2 regions of the Streptomyces sp. NPDC047042 genome follow, and region 2 is predicted to be linked to the other one. Evidence: riboswitches for the same ligand, from Rfam matches in the RefSeq annotation. Region 2 holds a riboswitch; the other holds the start of a gene.

Region 1 (7,667 bases), on a different contig from region 2:
GGGGCCACGGCACGCTTCCTCACGCGCGCGGGACTCACGGTGGTGGCGGTCGCCGACATCAAGGGCACGATCGCCAACCCCGCTGGACTCGACGTCGAGGCGCTGCTCGCGGCCCGGGACACCTACGGCACGGTGGACCGCGCGGTGCTGCGCCCCGACGACCGCGAGCTGCCGGGTGAGGCCTGGCTGTCCGTGGCGGCGGAGGTGCTGGTGCCGGCGGCGGTCTCGTACGCCGTCGACGCGGGCAACCAGCGGGAGATCACCGCGCGTTGGATCGTCGAGGCCGCCAACATGCCCGTGCTGCCGGAGGCCGAGGAGCTGCTCGCCGCGCGCGGCATCGTCGTACTGCCGGACGTGGTCGTCAACTCCGGGACGAACGCCTGGTGGTGGTGGACGCTGTTCGGGGACATCGGCGCCGACCCCGAGGAGGCGTTCGCGTACACCCGGCGGTCGATGCGCGTCCTGATCGACCAGGTGCTCGCGCGCGCGGAGACCGACGGGACGACTCCGCGTGCGGCGGCGCACGCGATCGTCGGGGACCGGCTGCCGGTGATCGCGGAGCGGTTCGGCTGGTACCGGTAGCGGCGTGGCGGTGTCCGGCGGAGGGCCGCTGTCCCGTGAACCAGCCGTATGGGCGTGGATTTACGGGCATTGCCGGACCTGGCCCGACATCGTGTCCGGCGGCGGATTAGTGTGGCCGGGTGGCAAGGGTGCGGTTGAGCGTGGCCGAGCGGCGCGAGGAGCTGCTGCGGGCCGCCGTCGAGCAGATCGAGGCGCGGGGCGTGGCGGCGGTGCGGATCGCCGACGTGGCCGCCGTGCTCGGGGTGAGCAACGCGCTGGTGCTGTACCACTTCTCGACCAAGGAGAAGCTGGTCGCCGCCGCTTTCCGGTACGCGGCCGAGGCCGATCTCACCCACCTTGGCAAGCTGCTCGGACGCCGGTCCCCGGCGCTGCGCCGGCTGCGGTCCGCCGTGCGCTGGTACGCGCCGACCGGCCAGGCCAAGGGCTGGCGGCTGTGGATCGAGGGGTGGGCGGTGTCCCTGCGCGATCCCGCGCTGCGGGAGGTCGCCGGTGACCTGGACCGGCGCTGGAAGGCCGCGATCACCGAGGTCATCGCGGAGGGGGTGACCGCGGGCGAGTTCGAGTGCCCCGACCCCACCGGCACGGCGCTGCGGCTCACGGCGCTGCTGGACGGGCTGGCCGTCCAGATGACGGCGTACGACGGGGTGTCGCGGGCGCGGGCCGAGCAGTGGGTGGACGCTGCGCTGGCTGGGGAACTGGGGTTGGAGCGGGGGGCGTTGAGCGGGTCCAGGTGAGTGATGTGGTCGTCCGCCGAGGGCTGCGCCCCCAGACCCCCCTTCGGCCTGGACGGCCTCGTCCTCAAGCGCCGGACGGGCTGGAGGTGCCCGCCCGGCGCTGAAAACCGTGCTGCAAACCGCGCTGAGAACCGCGCTCAAAGACGGAAGCGCTCACGCGACCCGGTCGATGCGGCTCTTGATGTCGTCCGGCGACAGATGCCCCTTCGCCGTCACGTAGTCCCCCGACGACTCGCCCCGCAGGCGCCGCCCGATCCACGGGACCAGGTACTCGCGGGCCCAGTGGACGTCGTCCCGGCGGATCTCCAGCGTGCCGCGCGGCGGCAGTACGGGCCACGGCTGGTCGGGGTCGGCGGGGATGTCCAGGCCGAGGACCTGCCCGGCGCGCAGCGCCACGCGCGTGTGCCCCTCCGGCGACAGATGCAGCCGGTCGCCGTCCCAGGCCCTGCGGTCCTGGATGGTCTTGAGGGACCACAGGTCGAGCACGGGACAGTTGTACCGGTCGGCGATGGCCCGCAGATGTCCGTTGTACGTGGCGATCTTGCCGCGCATGTGCTTCAGCACCGGGACGTTGCGGGTGTCGAAGCCGGTCGTCACCATGACCGTGCCGACCGCCGAGGTGAGGCCGATCACCGCTCGTTCGAAGCGCTCGGCGACCTCGTCCGGGTCGCTGCCGGGCCGGATGATGTCGTTGCCGCCCGCGCAGAAGGAGACCAGGTCCGGCGCCTGTTCCCTGGCCTGCGGAAGCTGCTCGGCCACGATCTGGTCGAGCAGCCTGCCGCGTACCGCGAGGTTCGTGTAGTCGAAGTCGCCCTCCGGGCACCGGTCCGCGAGCAGTACCGCGAACCGGTCGGCCCAGCCGACGAAGGCCCCGTCCGGGCCGGGGTCGCCGACGCCTTCGGTGAAGCTGTCCCCCACCGCCACGTACGACCCGATCACCGCTCTGCTGTCATTCTTCGAATCGTCTGCCACAACAGAGCATGATTCACCTTCCGATGTGAGCTACGCGACCGTAGGAAGGACTTGACTGGCGGTGAGATAAGCCACTCGTCAAGTATTGGTCAACCCGGAATAATGGGAAGACGCAGCTCACGGACGCTGAAGCCGGAGATCCGGAAGTGGCTCCACGTCGTGCGGAACGCGAAGTGCCCAGCCGTGTACGGCTCCGGGTCGCGGTAGTCGAAGACGAGCCGCCCGTTGTTCCACCATTGGACCGTCGAGCCGGCCGAGACGATCCGCACCCGGTGCGGTGCGTTCGGGACCAGGAGCGGCTCCGTGTAATCGTGGATCAGGGGGCGCACACCGGCCTCGCCGACGTAACGGCGCAGCCGGGTCGTGGTGTTGGTGTTGGCGCCGTAGCCGACGTAATAGGTCTTGAGGTAGTCGTACTCGGCGAGGGCGCCGCCGCGCGGGGTGGCGAAGAGGTCGTCCGGGGAGCGGACGTCGACGGCGTTCCAGAAGTTGTTCAGATCCGAGACCCGGTCGTTCACCCCGCCCGCCGAGACCGGTGTCGCCGTGTACTCGATGAGGTACGGGCCCCGCAGCCTGCGCTTGAACCAGATGGTGGCGCCGCTCGGCACGTCGACCTCCAGGATGCCTCGGGCCGCCGTGACGCTGCCGCCGTCCTGGAGTTCGACGGCCCACTGGCCGAGGCCTCGGCGGAAGTCGTCATGGGCGAGGAGGCGTCCGCACGTGGCGGCACTGGCGCTTGTTGCCGGGGCGAGCGCGGTGAGAGCCGCGCCTGCGGCGAGGGCTCCGAAGGCTCTGCGGGTGGTCGTCACGAGGCGGCTCCTTGAGGCAGAAAGCGCTTGCACGGATAGGGAGTTGACTATCACACCCGCACACGCGCGCGTGAACGCGTCGAAGGCCGGACCCGGGAAACGGGTCCGGCCTTCGACGGCTGTCCTCGCCGCGAACGTTCGTCAGCCGACGGCGACGCCCTTCGAGCGGAGGTAAGCGACCGGGTCCACGTCGGAGCCGTAGTCCGGGGTGGTGCGGATCTCGAAGTGCAGATGCGGTCCGGTGACGTTGCCGGTCGCCCCGGACAGGCCGATCTGCTGGCCCGCGGTCACGGACTGACCGGCCGAGACGGAGAGCTGGGAGAGGTGGCCGTACTGCGCGTAGTAGCCGTCGGCGAGCTTGATGACGACCTGGTTGCCGTAAGCGCCGCCCCAGCCGGCGGAGACGACCGTGCCGGCGCCGACAGCCTTGAGGGAGGTGCCGGTCGGGACGACGAAGTCGACGCCCGTGTGGTAACCGCTGGACCACATGCTGCCCGCCACGTGGTACCCGGTGCCGATGGTGGCACCGGCCACGGGGAGGTTGAAGCCGCTGGAGCTGCCGGTACCGGTACCGGTGGCCTCGGCCGCCGTCGAGTTCGCGGCCGTCGCGCTCTCGGCGGCCGGCCGGGTGGCCTCTGCCTGTGTGGACTTGGGGGAGCTCAAGGACGCTTCCGCAGAGCCCGAGTTCGAGGCGGGCGACGAGGTCGACGCGGCCTTCCTGCCGATCGTCAGCTTCAGACCGGGGTGGATCAGGCTCGGGTCGGCGCCGATGGCGGTGCGGTTGTCCGAGTAGAGCTTCTTCCAGCCGCCGGCGACGCCCTGCTCCTGGGCGATCTTCGCGAGGTAGTCGCCGGCCCGGACGGAATAGGTCCGGGACTTCTTCGCGGCCTTTTGCGACTTCGCGGAAACCGCCTCGGCCGCAATGGATTTGGCCGTCACCGAAAGGGACGACACGGACTGAGTCGCGGACTCCGCCGTGACCGCGTGGGCGCCGGTGGCTCCCAGCAGCGGAAGAGCGAGAGCCGCTCCGCCGGTTCCGGCGACGGCTATCGAGCGGGTGAAGCGCTGGGACTTCGGACGGCGGTGCTTACCCTTCGCGGGCATGGCGAATTCCTTCTCCGTCGCCTGCGAGGTGAGCTGTCGGGTGCGGACTGGAGATGTCCGGCCACGCCTGGACGTGACTTGACCCCAAGCCTGTTCCGGAGACCGGAGCAGGCGTTCTACCTGTGGGTCCCCCGCTCCTGCCGTGGTCGGGTGGTCGAGACGGGATCCGGGCGGCGGCAGGATTGGGCGTCCGTCCGGATGGGTGGCGAACGTAAGCGACCAAGACGCACGGAAACAAGCCTGGGGTTCCCTGTGTACGGGTTTTCTGTGATCCACCCCAGAATTCCCGGTCACGATCCGTGAATTATCGATCTTTCCGTCGTGTGAACACCCTTAAAAGCCGCCGAAATTACGTGCACATGACGGCGACACACGGTCACGAATATGACGCTGCTCACTCGCCCGATTCACAGGAACCCGCATTCCCAAGCGAGTTGGAATCAATACGCCATAACGGACAGAAGCATCAGATGCGACGCAAGCGGAAAACTGCCGCATCGAGGTCACCCTTGAGTCCGGTTCGCAGGCCGTGGTGCAACAACACCGCACCTCGGTGGATTTCACCCGTTTCACGGCATTCGTAGACCGCCGAGGGGTCGAGCCCGCGGAGCCGCAGCGCCGGTACCGGCTCGCCGTGGTGCTGCGCCTGGAGCCAGGCGAGGACGACGGTCTCGTCCCCGAGCATGTACTGCACCGCGCTCAGCCCGCCGGCCGGGCGCCGCAGCCGGTAGAGGTCGCCGCGCTGCACGACGGGCCGGATCTCCTTGTAGAGCCCCACCCACTCCCCGGCCTCGGCCAGCTCCTCCTCCGTCCACGTCGTGAGGTCACCGCCGACGCCGAGCACCCCGGCCATCGCACTCACGAACCGGAACCGCAATGAGCTGACCCGGCCGTTCAGCTGGGTGTTCGGGCTGTCCGTGACCCAGGCGGCCATGACCCGCGCCGGATGGATCTGGCTGAAGCCCTCCTGGATGGCGAGTCGGTCCAGCGGGTCGGTGTTGTCGGAGGTCCACACCTGGTCCGTACGGGCGAGGACACCGAGGTCGATCCTGCCGCCGCCGCCCGAGCAGGACTCGAAGGCGACGTCGGGATGGGCCGCCCGCAGCCGGTCGAGGAGGGCGTACAGCCCGTGCACATGGTCGACCCACAGACGCTGCGGGTAGTCCTCACCGGGCCAGCCGGCGTCGCTGAAGCAGCGGTTGAAGTCCCACTTCACATAGTCGATCGGGGCGCTGGAGAGCATCGCGTCGAGCTGCTCCCACAGGTACTCCCGGACATCCTCGCGGGCAAGGTTCAGTACGAGCTGGTTGCGGAACTCCGTCCGCCTGCGTCCCTGCTGGAACTGCACCCAGTCGGGGTGCGCGCGGTACAGGTCGCTGTCCGGGTTGACCATCTCGGGCTCGACCCAGATGCCGAACTGCATCCCCAAGGCGTGCACGTACTCGGCCAGCGGCCTCAGCCCCGACGGGAAGCGGTCCGGGTTAGGCGTCCAGTCGCCGAGGCCGGCCCGGTCGCTGGTGCGGGCGCCGAACCAGCCGTCGTCCACGACGAACAGCTCGACGCCGATCGCGGCGGCCCGCCGGGCCAGTGTCCCCTGCTGCTCCTCGGAGATGTCGAACTCGGTGGCCTCCCACGAGTTGTAGAGCACGGGCCGGTCCTGGTCCGCGCCCGGTACGACGAACGCGCGCTGGTACGCGTGCCACGCCCGGCTCGCCCCACCGTGCCCGGAGTCGGTCCACAGCCCCGCGAAGACGGGCGTGGTGAAGGACTCGCCCGCCGCCAGGCGCAGCAGGCCCGAGTCGTCGTATCCGGCGCCCCCGGTGACCTGCACGCGCGCGTCGGGCAGCTGGGCGACGGCGATCCGCCACGACCCCGACCAGCCGAGCGCGCAGGCGTAGACCTCGCCGCGTTCCTCGGTCGCGTCGGTGTCGAGCGCCACCCAGGGCAGATGCTGGTGCCCGGTGTGGCCACGCCGGCTGCCGATGACCTTCTCACCGTAGGTGAGCTCGGTCCTCACCAGCCGGGACTCGGCGGCCCAGCGTCCGTGCAGCTGGGAGAGGCGCCAGCCCTCGCGGTCGGGGAGCGTCCAGGTGGCGGAGTCGGCGCGCAGCAGCTCCAGCGGGCCGGTCGCGTCGGTCGCGTCGTGGGTGAGGGTCACCCAGCGCTCGATCACGTCGTGGCGCATCCGGTAGTGCAGCGTGATCGCCAGCCCGGCATCGCGGAATCGCAGCCGCAGTTCGTCCCCGTCGGCGCCGGTCTCGGTCTCGGTCTCGTACGCCTCGAACCGCCATTCGGTGCCCCGGCGCTCCTCGGTCCGCACGGACAGCGCGGGCCGTACGAAGCGGGGGCCGCCCTCGACCGGGTACTCCTCACGGCCGTCGAGCGGGGACTCGAAGGGCCAGTAGTCCGGCAGCGGCCGCACGGCGAGCGCCTCCGCGTCGGCGAGGGCGATCCGCGGGCCCCAGTGCAGATGCAGCAGTTCGTCGTCCTCGGTGAGATGGACGGCGTAACTGCTCGTGGGCCCCGAGAGAAGCCACGTACGACCGGTGTCGGCAATTTCCAGCATCATGTCCCCACAGATTCGAACAGGCGCGCTCAAGCATCAACATCATCAGGGCCACGGCGTCCGACGGCAACGCCTGTGGAAAACTCCTGGGCCTGCTCACCCGTGTCGTATCGTCGAAGCGCGCCCGTCGACGAGCAGCGTCCGCGGGGCGGTGTGGGAGGGGAGCACTCGTGACGCAGCAGGTCCCGTCGACCGAGCCCGAGCTGGGCGGCGTACGAAACTTCCGTGACGTGGGCGGACTGCCCACCGTCGACGGTCGGCGGGTGGCGCCCGGACGGCTGTTCCGCAGTGGTCATCTCGCCCACGCGACCGACGAGGACGCGCTGTTTCTCGGCTCCCTGGGGCTGCACACGATCTTCGACTTCCGCAACTCGGCGGACATCAAGCTGGAGGGCCCTGACGTCGAGCTGCCGGGCGTGCGCAACGTGAACATCCCGCTGTCCGACCCGGCGCACGGGGCGGAGTTCTGGAAGATGGTCCGGGACGGCGATCTCGACGAACTGCGCAGCCTCCTGGCCGACGGCAAGGGCGAGCAGCGGATGATCGACTCCTACCGCGAGATCATCAGGGACCGCACGGCCGAGCACTCCCGGTTGCTGCACGCGCTGGCCGAGGACAGTGTCCCGGCCCTGATGCACTGTGCGGCGGGCAAGGACCGGGCGGGCCTGTCCATCGCGGTGACGCTGCTCGCCGTCGGGGTGGAGCGCGATGCCATCGTCGCCGACTACATGGAGTCGGACGCGCTGCACCGGCGCTACAAGGTGCGCCGCAACGGCGCCGCCGCCAAGGCCTACAGCCCCGAGGTACTGGAGCTGCTCAACCCGCTCTTCGGCACCCGCCCGGAGTATCTGACCTCGGCCATCCGGACGGTCGAGGAGACCTGGGGCAGTGTCGACGCCT
Region 2 (7,667 bases):
CTCACCGCACTCGGCGACGACCTCGGGGACGCGCGCGGCCGGAACGGCGACGACGGCGAGGTCCACGGGGCCCGCGATGTCACGCACCGACCGGTGGGCCGGTACGCCGTCGATGTCCTTCTGGTCCACCGGGAAGGCGCTGTTGACCGCGTACAGGTCACCGGCGAACCCGGCGTCCCTGATGTGGTCGAGAACGCTGCGGCCCACACCGCCGGGGGCACGGCCGACGCCGACGACGGCCACGGCGCCGGGGACGAGCAGACGCCGTACGGAGCGCGCCTCGGCCCGCTGCTCACGCGCGCGTTGGACGGCGAGCGAGCGGTCGGTGGGCTCCAGGTCGAACTCCAGGCGTACGACACCGTCCTCGAAGCTGCGCTTCTGGGTGTACCCGGCGTCCGTGAACACCTTGATCATCTTGGTGTTGGCCGGCAGCACCTCGGCGGCGAAGCGGCGGATCCCGCGCTCCCGGGCGACAGCACCGATGTGTTCGAGGAGGGCGGAGGCGACGCCCCGGCCCTGGTGCGCGTCCTGCACCAGGAAAGCGACCTCGGCCTCGCCGGCGGGACCGGAGGCGGGCAGTCCGTCGGCATCAATCCGGTCATAGCGTACGGTGGCGATGAACTCGCCGCCGACCGTGGCCGCGAGCCCCACCCGGTCCACGAAGTCGTGGTGGGTGAAGCGGTGGACGTCCTTGGCGGACAGACGCGGATACGGCGCGAAGAAGCGGTAGTACTTCGACTCGTCCGAAACCTGTTCGTAGAAGCTGACCAGCCGGTCGGCGTCGTCCACGGTGATGGGGCGGATGCGGGCGGTGCCGCCGTCGCGCAGGACGACGTCCGCCTCCCAGTGGGCGGGGTACTCGTGCCGGTCCGACGAGTTCTGCATGCGCCCCAGAGTACGGCTCGCGTCCGACAACGTCGCAGGGCAGTCTGTGGGGACCGAAGTCGGGCCCAGGCCGGGGTTCGAACGCGGTTCCGGGACGGGTCGAAGCCCGCTTCCCGGCACGCTTCATGCTGTGGAACAATGGTCTAGACAACCCTGAGACAGTGAAGGGCAGCATCACATGGCTGAGCGCCGCGTCAACGTCGGCTGGGCGGAGGGCCTCCACGCCCGCCCCGCCTCCATCTTCGTCCGTGCGGCCACGGCCGCCGGCGTCCCCATGACGATCGCCAAGGCCGACGGCAACCCCGTCAACGCGGCCTCCATGCTGGCGGTCCTCGGTCTGGGTGCCCAGGGGGGCGAGGAGATCGTCCTCGCCTCCGAGGCGGAGGGCGCCGACGCGGCGCTCGACCGTCTGGCGAAGCTGGTGGCCGAGGGACTCGAGGAACTTCCCGAAACGGTCTGAGGCACCCTGCGGGGTCCTCGGTCGACGGTGACGGCGAACGTCACCCGAAATGCACCACCCGCACATGGCGAAGGGCCCGCCCGAATATCGGGCGGGCCCTTCGTAATTCCCGGTCACGGGCAGCAGAAATAGTCCCCCGCGAATTCAACCCTCTTTGTATACGGCGCCCGTGTTAATGACGCAGGCCCATCATGTTTACGGGAGGTTGCGAAGTCCTCACACGATCCGGACGGTCTCCGTCGCCCGGAAAGCGCAGCCGGTGCGCGAGGGTCGCCCGCTCGGTGTGCAGTGCCGTGACCGCCCGCGCGCGCTCGCTGTCCCCGCGCGCCACCGCGTCCACGATCGCCCCGTGCTCCGCCCAGGACTCGACGGGGTTGGGCGGTGCCTCCACCGCGTACATCCAGGCGATCTTGTGCCGCAGCTGGGTGAGCGTCGAGGCCAGGGCGTGGCTGCCGGAGGACTGGGTGAGCGTCTCGTGGAACCAGCCTCCCAAGGAGCGCAGATCCTCGCTGTTGCCCCTTCTGGCCCGCTCCTGGCCGAGTCTGACCAGGCCGCGCAGCACCTTGAGATGGGCCTCGGTGCGCCGCTGGGCGGCCCGGGAGGCGCCCAGCGGTTCCAGGAGCATGCGCATCTCCAGCAGGTCGGAGGCCTCCTGCTCGGTGGGTTCCGCGACGCACGCGCCCGCGTGCCGCCGGGTGACCACGAAGCCCTCGGCCTCCAGGGTGCGCAGGGCCTCGCGGACGGGGACGCGCGAGACGCCGTACCGGCGGGCGAGCAGTTCCTCGGTGAGCCGGCTGCCGCGCTCGTAGACACCGGCGACGATGTCGTCCCGGATCGCCGTGCATACCGAGTGCGCCGGAATACGCATGTCCGACCTCCGCTTTAATCCCCGTGAAACGTCGACGATTGACGTGTGTTCAGTGACTCTATTGCAGAGAACCGGAATTTCCGACGGCAGGCCGGAATCCGTGGATATTTTTTGGACACAGGGCACCCGGAAACGCCGAAAGCCCCGGCTGGAGGAGCCGGGGCCGCGACGAGTGGTACGAAGAGGTGTCAGACGTTCACGCCGTGCGAGCGGAGGTAGGCGACCGGGTTGATGTCCGAGCCGTAATCCGGGGTCGTGCGGGCCTCGAAGTGAAGGTGGGGACCGGTGACGTTGCCGGTGGCCCCGGAGAGGCCGATCTGCTGGCCCGGGGTGACCGTCTGGCCCACGGAGACGTTGATCGACGACAGATGACCGTACTGAGTGTACGTACCATCAATCATCTTGATCACGATGTTGTTGCCGTAGGACCCGCCCCAGCCGGCCTCGACGACGGTGCCGGAGCCCACAGCGTGGACGGTGGTGCCGGACGCGGCGTGGAAGTCGACGCCGGTGTGGCTGCCGGAGGACCAGATACCGCCGCCCGCCTGGTAGCCGGTGGAGATGTACGAACCGGAGATCGGGGCCACGTAGGCGTTGAGGCGCTTACGCTCGGCCTCACGGGCGGCGCGGGCCTTCACCTCGCGCTCCTGCTTGACGCGTTCCTCGGCCAGCTTCTTGGCGGCGGCCGCGGCCCGCTTCTCCGCGGCCTCGATCCGCTTCTCGGCGGCGGCCTGCTCGGCCGCCTGCTCCTGGGCGGCGGCCTGAGCGTCTATCTGCTCGGCGAGCGACTCCCCTATGGAGATCACCGGGGTGAGGCCGGTCTGCTCGACGGCGGACTCCGTGGCGAGCGCCGGGGCGGCGAGGGCGCCTACGACGCCGCTGGTCGCGAGGGCCGCGACGCCGGCCGCGCGAGCGGTCGTACGGTTGACAAGGCTGGGGCGGCTGGGACGACGGTGCTTCCCGGTGGCGCGGGTGAACGCCATGTAGTGGTTGTTCCTTTCCTCCTTCTCGCCTACCGGGTTAGCTGACGGGTTCGGAGCAGGAAGGTCTCCTACGGGCCCCCTCGCGGCACGCGCGGGCGTCCGATTCACCCCAGGGACTGCACGATGTGGGTCCCCGGCTCCCCTGGCTCGCGCCGTACGGGGACTCGGCGATGACTGTCCGGTGCCGCGACTGCGGCGCACTGCGTGACGGACAGCCGGACAGACGCTAAGCGTGACTACTTTCAAATAACAAACCGATCACGGGTTTTGTCGCGCATGCCACAGTGCAGACTGTCAACCTCTCCATCAATACGGGCAACTTGCACATCAACATGGACAAACAGGGGCCCGGTGACGCTTCCGTCACCGGGCCCCTGCCGCTACGACGTCTCTGTGGACGGTGTCCCTACTCGGCGGGTACGACGCTCACTTCGCCGATGCCGAGAGCCCTGACGGGCGCCTCGATCTCCGCCGCGTCGCCCACGAGGACCGTCACCAGCCGGTCGACCGGGAAGGCGTTGACGGCCGCCGCGGTGGCTTCCACGGTGCCGGTCGCCGCGAGCCGGCGGTACAGCGTCGCCTGGTAGTCGTCGGGCAGGTGCTGCTCGACCTGGTCGGCCAGCGTGCTCGCCACGGCCGCCGCGGTCTCGTACTTGAGCGGGGCGACGCCGACCAGGTTCTGCACCGCGACATCGCGCTCGGCGTCGGTGAGCCCCTCGGCCGCGAGCGTGCGCAGCACCTTCCAGAGGTCCTCGAGGGCGGGACCGGTGTTCGGGGTGTCGAAGGAGCCGCTGATGGCCAGCAGCGCGGCACCCGTACCCTCCGGAGCGGAGCGCAGGACCTGCCCGAACGCCCGCACGCCGTAGGTGTAACCCTTCTCCTCGCGCAGGACACGGTCCAGACGGGAGGTGAGGGTGCCACCGAGGCAGTACGTGCCGAGGACCTGGGCGGCCCAGACCCGGTCGTGCCGGTCGGCGCCGATGCGGCCGATGAGCAGCTGGGTCTGCACGGCGCCCGGGCGGTCCACGATGACGACCCGGCCGGTGTCGTCGGCGGTCACCGGCGGCACCGGCCGCGGCTCGGCCGAAGTGCCCGTCCAGGCGCCCAGGGTGTCACCGAGGAGCGCGTCCAGGTCGATGCCGGTGAGGTCGCCGACGACCACCGCGGTGGCCGTGGCGGGCCGGACGTGCCTGTCGTAGAAGGCGCGTACGGCGGCCGAGTCGATCTTGGCGACCGTGTCCTCGGTGCCCTGGCGCGGACGTGACATGCGCGAGGTCGCCGGGAACAGCTCCTTGTAGAGCTGCTTGGCGGAGCGGCGGGCCGGGTTGGCCGTCTCGTGCGGGATCTCGTCGAGCCGGTTGCGCACCAGCCGCTCGATCTCGCTGTCCGTGAAGGCGGGCGCCCTGAGGGCGTCGGCCAGCAGACCGAGCGCCTTGGGCAGTCGCGACACGGGGACTTCGAGGCTGAGGCGGACGCCGGGGTGGTCGGCGTGCGCGTCGAGGGTGGCGCCGCAGCGCTCCAGCTCGGCGGCGAAGTCCTCGGCGGAGTGCTTGTCGGTGCCTTCGGAGAAGGCCCGGGCCATGATCGTGGCCACTCCGTCGAGACCGGCGGGCTCGGCCTCCAGGGGGGCGTCGACGAGCACCTCGACGGCGACGACCTGCTGGCCGGGGCGGTGGCACCGCAGGACCGTCAGACCATTGCCGAGCGTGTCCCGCCCGGGGGCCGGGAAGGCCCAGGGCTTGGCCTCGCCCGCCTGGGGCTGGGGGTGGAACTCCATCGTGGCGAGCTCGGTCACTTGGCCGCCTCCTCGTCGGTGTCGGTGTCGCTGTCGGCGGTCAGAGGCTCGTAGACGAGCACCGCGCGGTTGTCGGGGCGCAGTCGCTCCTTGGCGGCCTGCTGGACCTCTTCGGCGGTCACCTCGAGTACGCGCTGCACGGCGGTCAGCGCGAGCTGCGGGTCGCCGAACAGCACCGCGAAGCGGCACAGTTCGTCGGCGCGGCCGGCGACCGTACCGAGCCGGTCGAGCCACTCACGCTCCAACTGGGCCTGGGCGCGCTCCATTTCCTCGGCCGTGGGGCCGTCCGCGGCGAACCGGGCGAGCTCCTCGTCGACGGCGGCCTCGATGACCGGCACCTCGACGTCCGCGGACGTCTTGACGTCCAGCCACCCCAGGGAGGGTGCTCCGGCCAGCCGCAGCAGGCCGAAACCGGCCGCCACCGCCGTACGGTCCCGCCGTACGAGCCGGTTGTAGAGACGGGAGGACTCGCCGCCGCCGAGGATGGTGAGCGCCAGGTCGGCCGCGTCGCACGCGCGTGTGCCGTCCTCCGGGAGCCGGTAGGCGGCCATCAGCGCGCGCGAGGGGACCTCCTCCACGACGACCTCGCGCAGTTCCTCGCCGATGACGTCGGGAAGGGCGCCGGAGCGCGGCGCGGGCTTGCCGTCGTGTCCGGCGATGGATCCGAAGTACTTCTCGACCCAGGCGAGCGTCTCCTCGGGGTCGATGTCCCCGACGACCGACAGAACGGCGTTGTTGGGCGCGTAGTACGTGCGGAAGAACGCGCGCGCGTCCTCCAGGGTCGCCGCGTCCAGGTCGGCCATCGAGCCGATCGGCGTGTGGTGGTAGGGGTGGCCCTCCGGGTAGGCGAGGGCGGTCAGCTTCTCGAACGCCGTGCCGTAGGGGACGTTGTCGTAGCGCTGCCGGCGCTCGTTCTTGACGACGTCCCGCTGGTTCTCCATGGACTCGTCGTCGAGGGCCGCGAGCAGCGAGCCCATGCGGTCCGCCTCCAGCCAGAGGGCGAGCTCCAGCTGGTGGGTGGGCATGGTCTCGAAGTAGTTGGTGCGCTCGAAGCTGGTGGTGCCGTTGAGCGAGCCGCCCGCGCCCTGGACCAGTTCGAAGTGGCCGTTGCCCTTCACCTGGCCGGAGCCCTGGAACATCAGGTGCTCGAAGAGGTGAGCCAGGCCCGTACGGCCCTTGACCTCGTGGCGCGATCCGACGTCGTACCAGAGGCACACCGCCGCGACCGGGGTCAGGTGGTCCTCGGAGAGCACCACGCGCAGCCCGTTGGCGAGGCGGTGCTCTGTAGCTGTCAGGCCGCCGGAGCCTGCCTCGGCTGTGGCCGTGTGACCCATGGGCATGTACGTCCCTTCGATCGCGGATGCGGTTGTTGCAACCGCTGTTTTCCTGCCGGTCCTGCCACTGTATGCAAGCGTGTGGAGTGCTGGCGAAGTTCCCGGCGGACGTACGCCCACAGCGAGATTGGTGAGGCGGCGGGCGGTACGTTTCAGCATCGTCGTCCACAGCCCAGCACCGCCTCAGGGACGGCCCTTGGTCCACGTTGTCAGTGCGGCAGTCCACAATGGTCCGCATCAGATGCCGTTCATGTCACCGATCTAAGCGCCGTGTAAGCGAACGACCAGGAAACAGAAGGAGCCGGCAGCGATGGCCCGCCGCAGCACGAAGACCCCGCCGCCCGATGACTTCGAGGAGCGGATCCTCGACATTGACGTCGTCGACGAGATGCAGGGCTCCTTCCTCGAGTACGCGTACTCGGTCATCTACTCCCGGGCCCTGCCCGACGCCCGCGACGGTCTCAAGCCCGTACACCGCCGCATCGTCTACCAGATGAACGAGATGGGCCTGCGCCCGGACCGCGGCTATGTGAAGTGCGCCCGGGTCGTCGGCGAGGTCATGGGTAAGTTGCACCCGCACGGCGACTCGTCGATCTACGACGCCCTGGTGCGTCTCGCCCAGCCGTTCTCCATGCGCGTGCCGCTGGTCGACGGCCACGGCAACTTCGGCTCGCTGGGCAACGACGACCCGCCGGCCGCCATGCGTTACACCGAGTGCCGGATGGCCGACGCGACCTCCCTGATGACGGAGTCCATCGACGAGGACACGGTCGACTTCGCCCCCAACTACGACGGGCAGGAACAGGAACCGGTGGCGCTGCCCGCCGCCTTCCCGAACCTGCTGGTCAACGGCGCGTCGGGCATCGCCGTCGGTATGGCCACGAACATGCCGCCGCACAACCTCGGCGAGGTCATCTCGGCCGCCCGCCATCTCATCCGCTACCCGAACGCCGACCTCGACACCCTGATGCGGCACGTTCCGGGGCCCGACCTGCCCACCGGCGGCCGGATCGTCGGCCTCTCGGGGATCAGGGACGCGTACGAGACGGGCCGCGGCACGTTCAAGATCCGTGCGACGGTGTCGGTGGAGAACGTGACGGCACGCCGGATGGGCCTGGTCGTCACCGAACTGCCGTTCACGGTCGGCCCGGAGAAGGTGATCGCCAAGATCAAGGACCTGGTCGGCTCGAAGAAGCTCCAGGGCATCGCCGACGTCAAGGACCTCACCGACCGCAGCCACGGTCTGCGCCTGGTCATCGAGATCAAGAACGGCTTCGTGCCTGAGGCCGTCCTGGAGCAGCTCTACAAGCTGACGCCGATGGAGGAGTCCTTCGGCATCAAC

The links. Region 2 has a riboswitch for cyclic di-AMP ahead of ABZ855_RS22255 (M23 family metallopeptidase). Riboswitches for the same ligand answer to the same signal wherever they lie in the genome.
Region 1: another riboswitch for cyclic di-AMP. It lies ahead of ABZ855_RS06955 (peptidoglycan DD-metalloendopeptidase family protein); the one in region 2 lies ahead of ABZ855_RS22255 (M23 family metallopeptidase).

What each region holds. Positions count from the first base shown of each region.
Region 1 covers NZ_JBEYVP010000005.1:121,917-129,583, forward strand. The annotation lists gene ABZ855_RS06935 (Glu/Leu/Phe/Val dehydrogenase dimerization domain-containing protein) at 1-582, shown strand, start outside; gene ABZ855_RS06940 (TetR/AcrR family transcriptional regulator) at 702-1,316, shown strand; gene ABZ855_RS06945 (SGNH/GDSL hydrolase family protein) at 1,470-2,255, opposite strand; gene ABZ855_RS06950 (DUF6250 domain-containing protein) at 2,378-3,097, opposite strand; gene ABZ855_RS06955 (peptidoglycan DD-metalloendopeptidase family protein) at 3,239-4,201, opposite strand; cyclic di-AMP (ydaO/yuaA leader) riboswitch at 4,205-4,364, opposite strand; gene ABZ855_RS06960 (alpha-galactosidase) at 4,668-6,767, opposite strand; gene ABZ855_RS06965 (tyrosine-protein phosphatase) at 6,938-7,667, shown strand, end outside.
Region 2 covers NZ_JBEYVP010000018.1:105,274-112,940, forward strand. The annotation lists gene ABZ855_RS22240 (GNAT family N-acetyltransferase) at 1-885, opposite strand, end outside; gene ABZ855_RS22245 (HPr family phosphocarrier protein) at 1,064-1,345, shown strand; gene ABZ855_RS22250 (GntR family transcriptional regulator) at 1,518-2,213, opposite strand; gene ABZ855_RS22255 (M23 family metallopeptidase) at 2,402-3,196, opposite strand; cyclic di-AMP (ydaO/yuaA leader) riboswitch at 3,208-3,376, opposite strand; gene ABZ855_RS22260 (pitrilysin family protein) at 3,603-4,991, opposite strand; gene ABZ855_RS22265 (pitrilysin family protein) at 4,988-6,325, opposite strand; gene ABZ855_RS22270 (DNA topoisomerase IV subunit A) at 6,636-7,667, shown strand, end outside.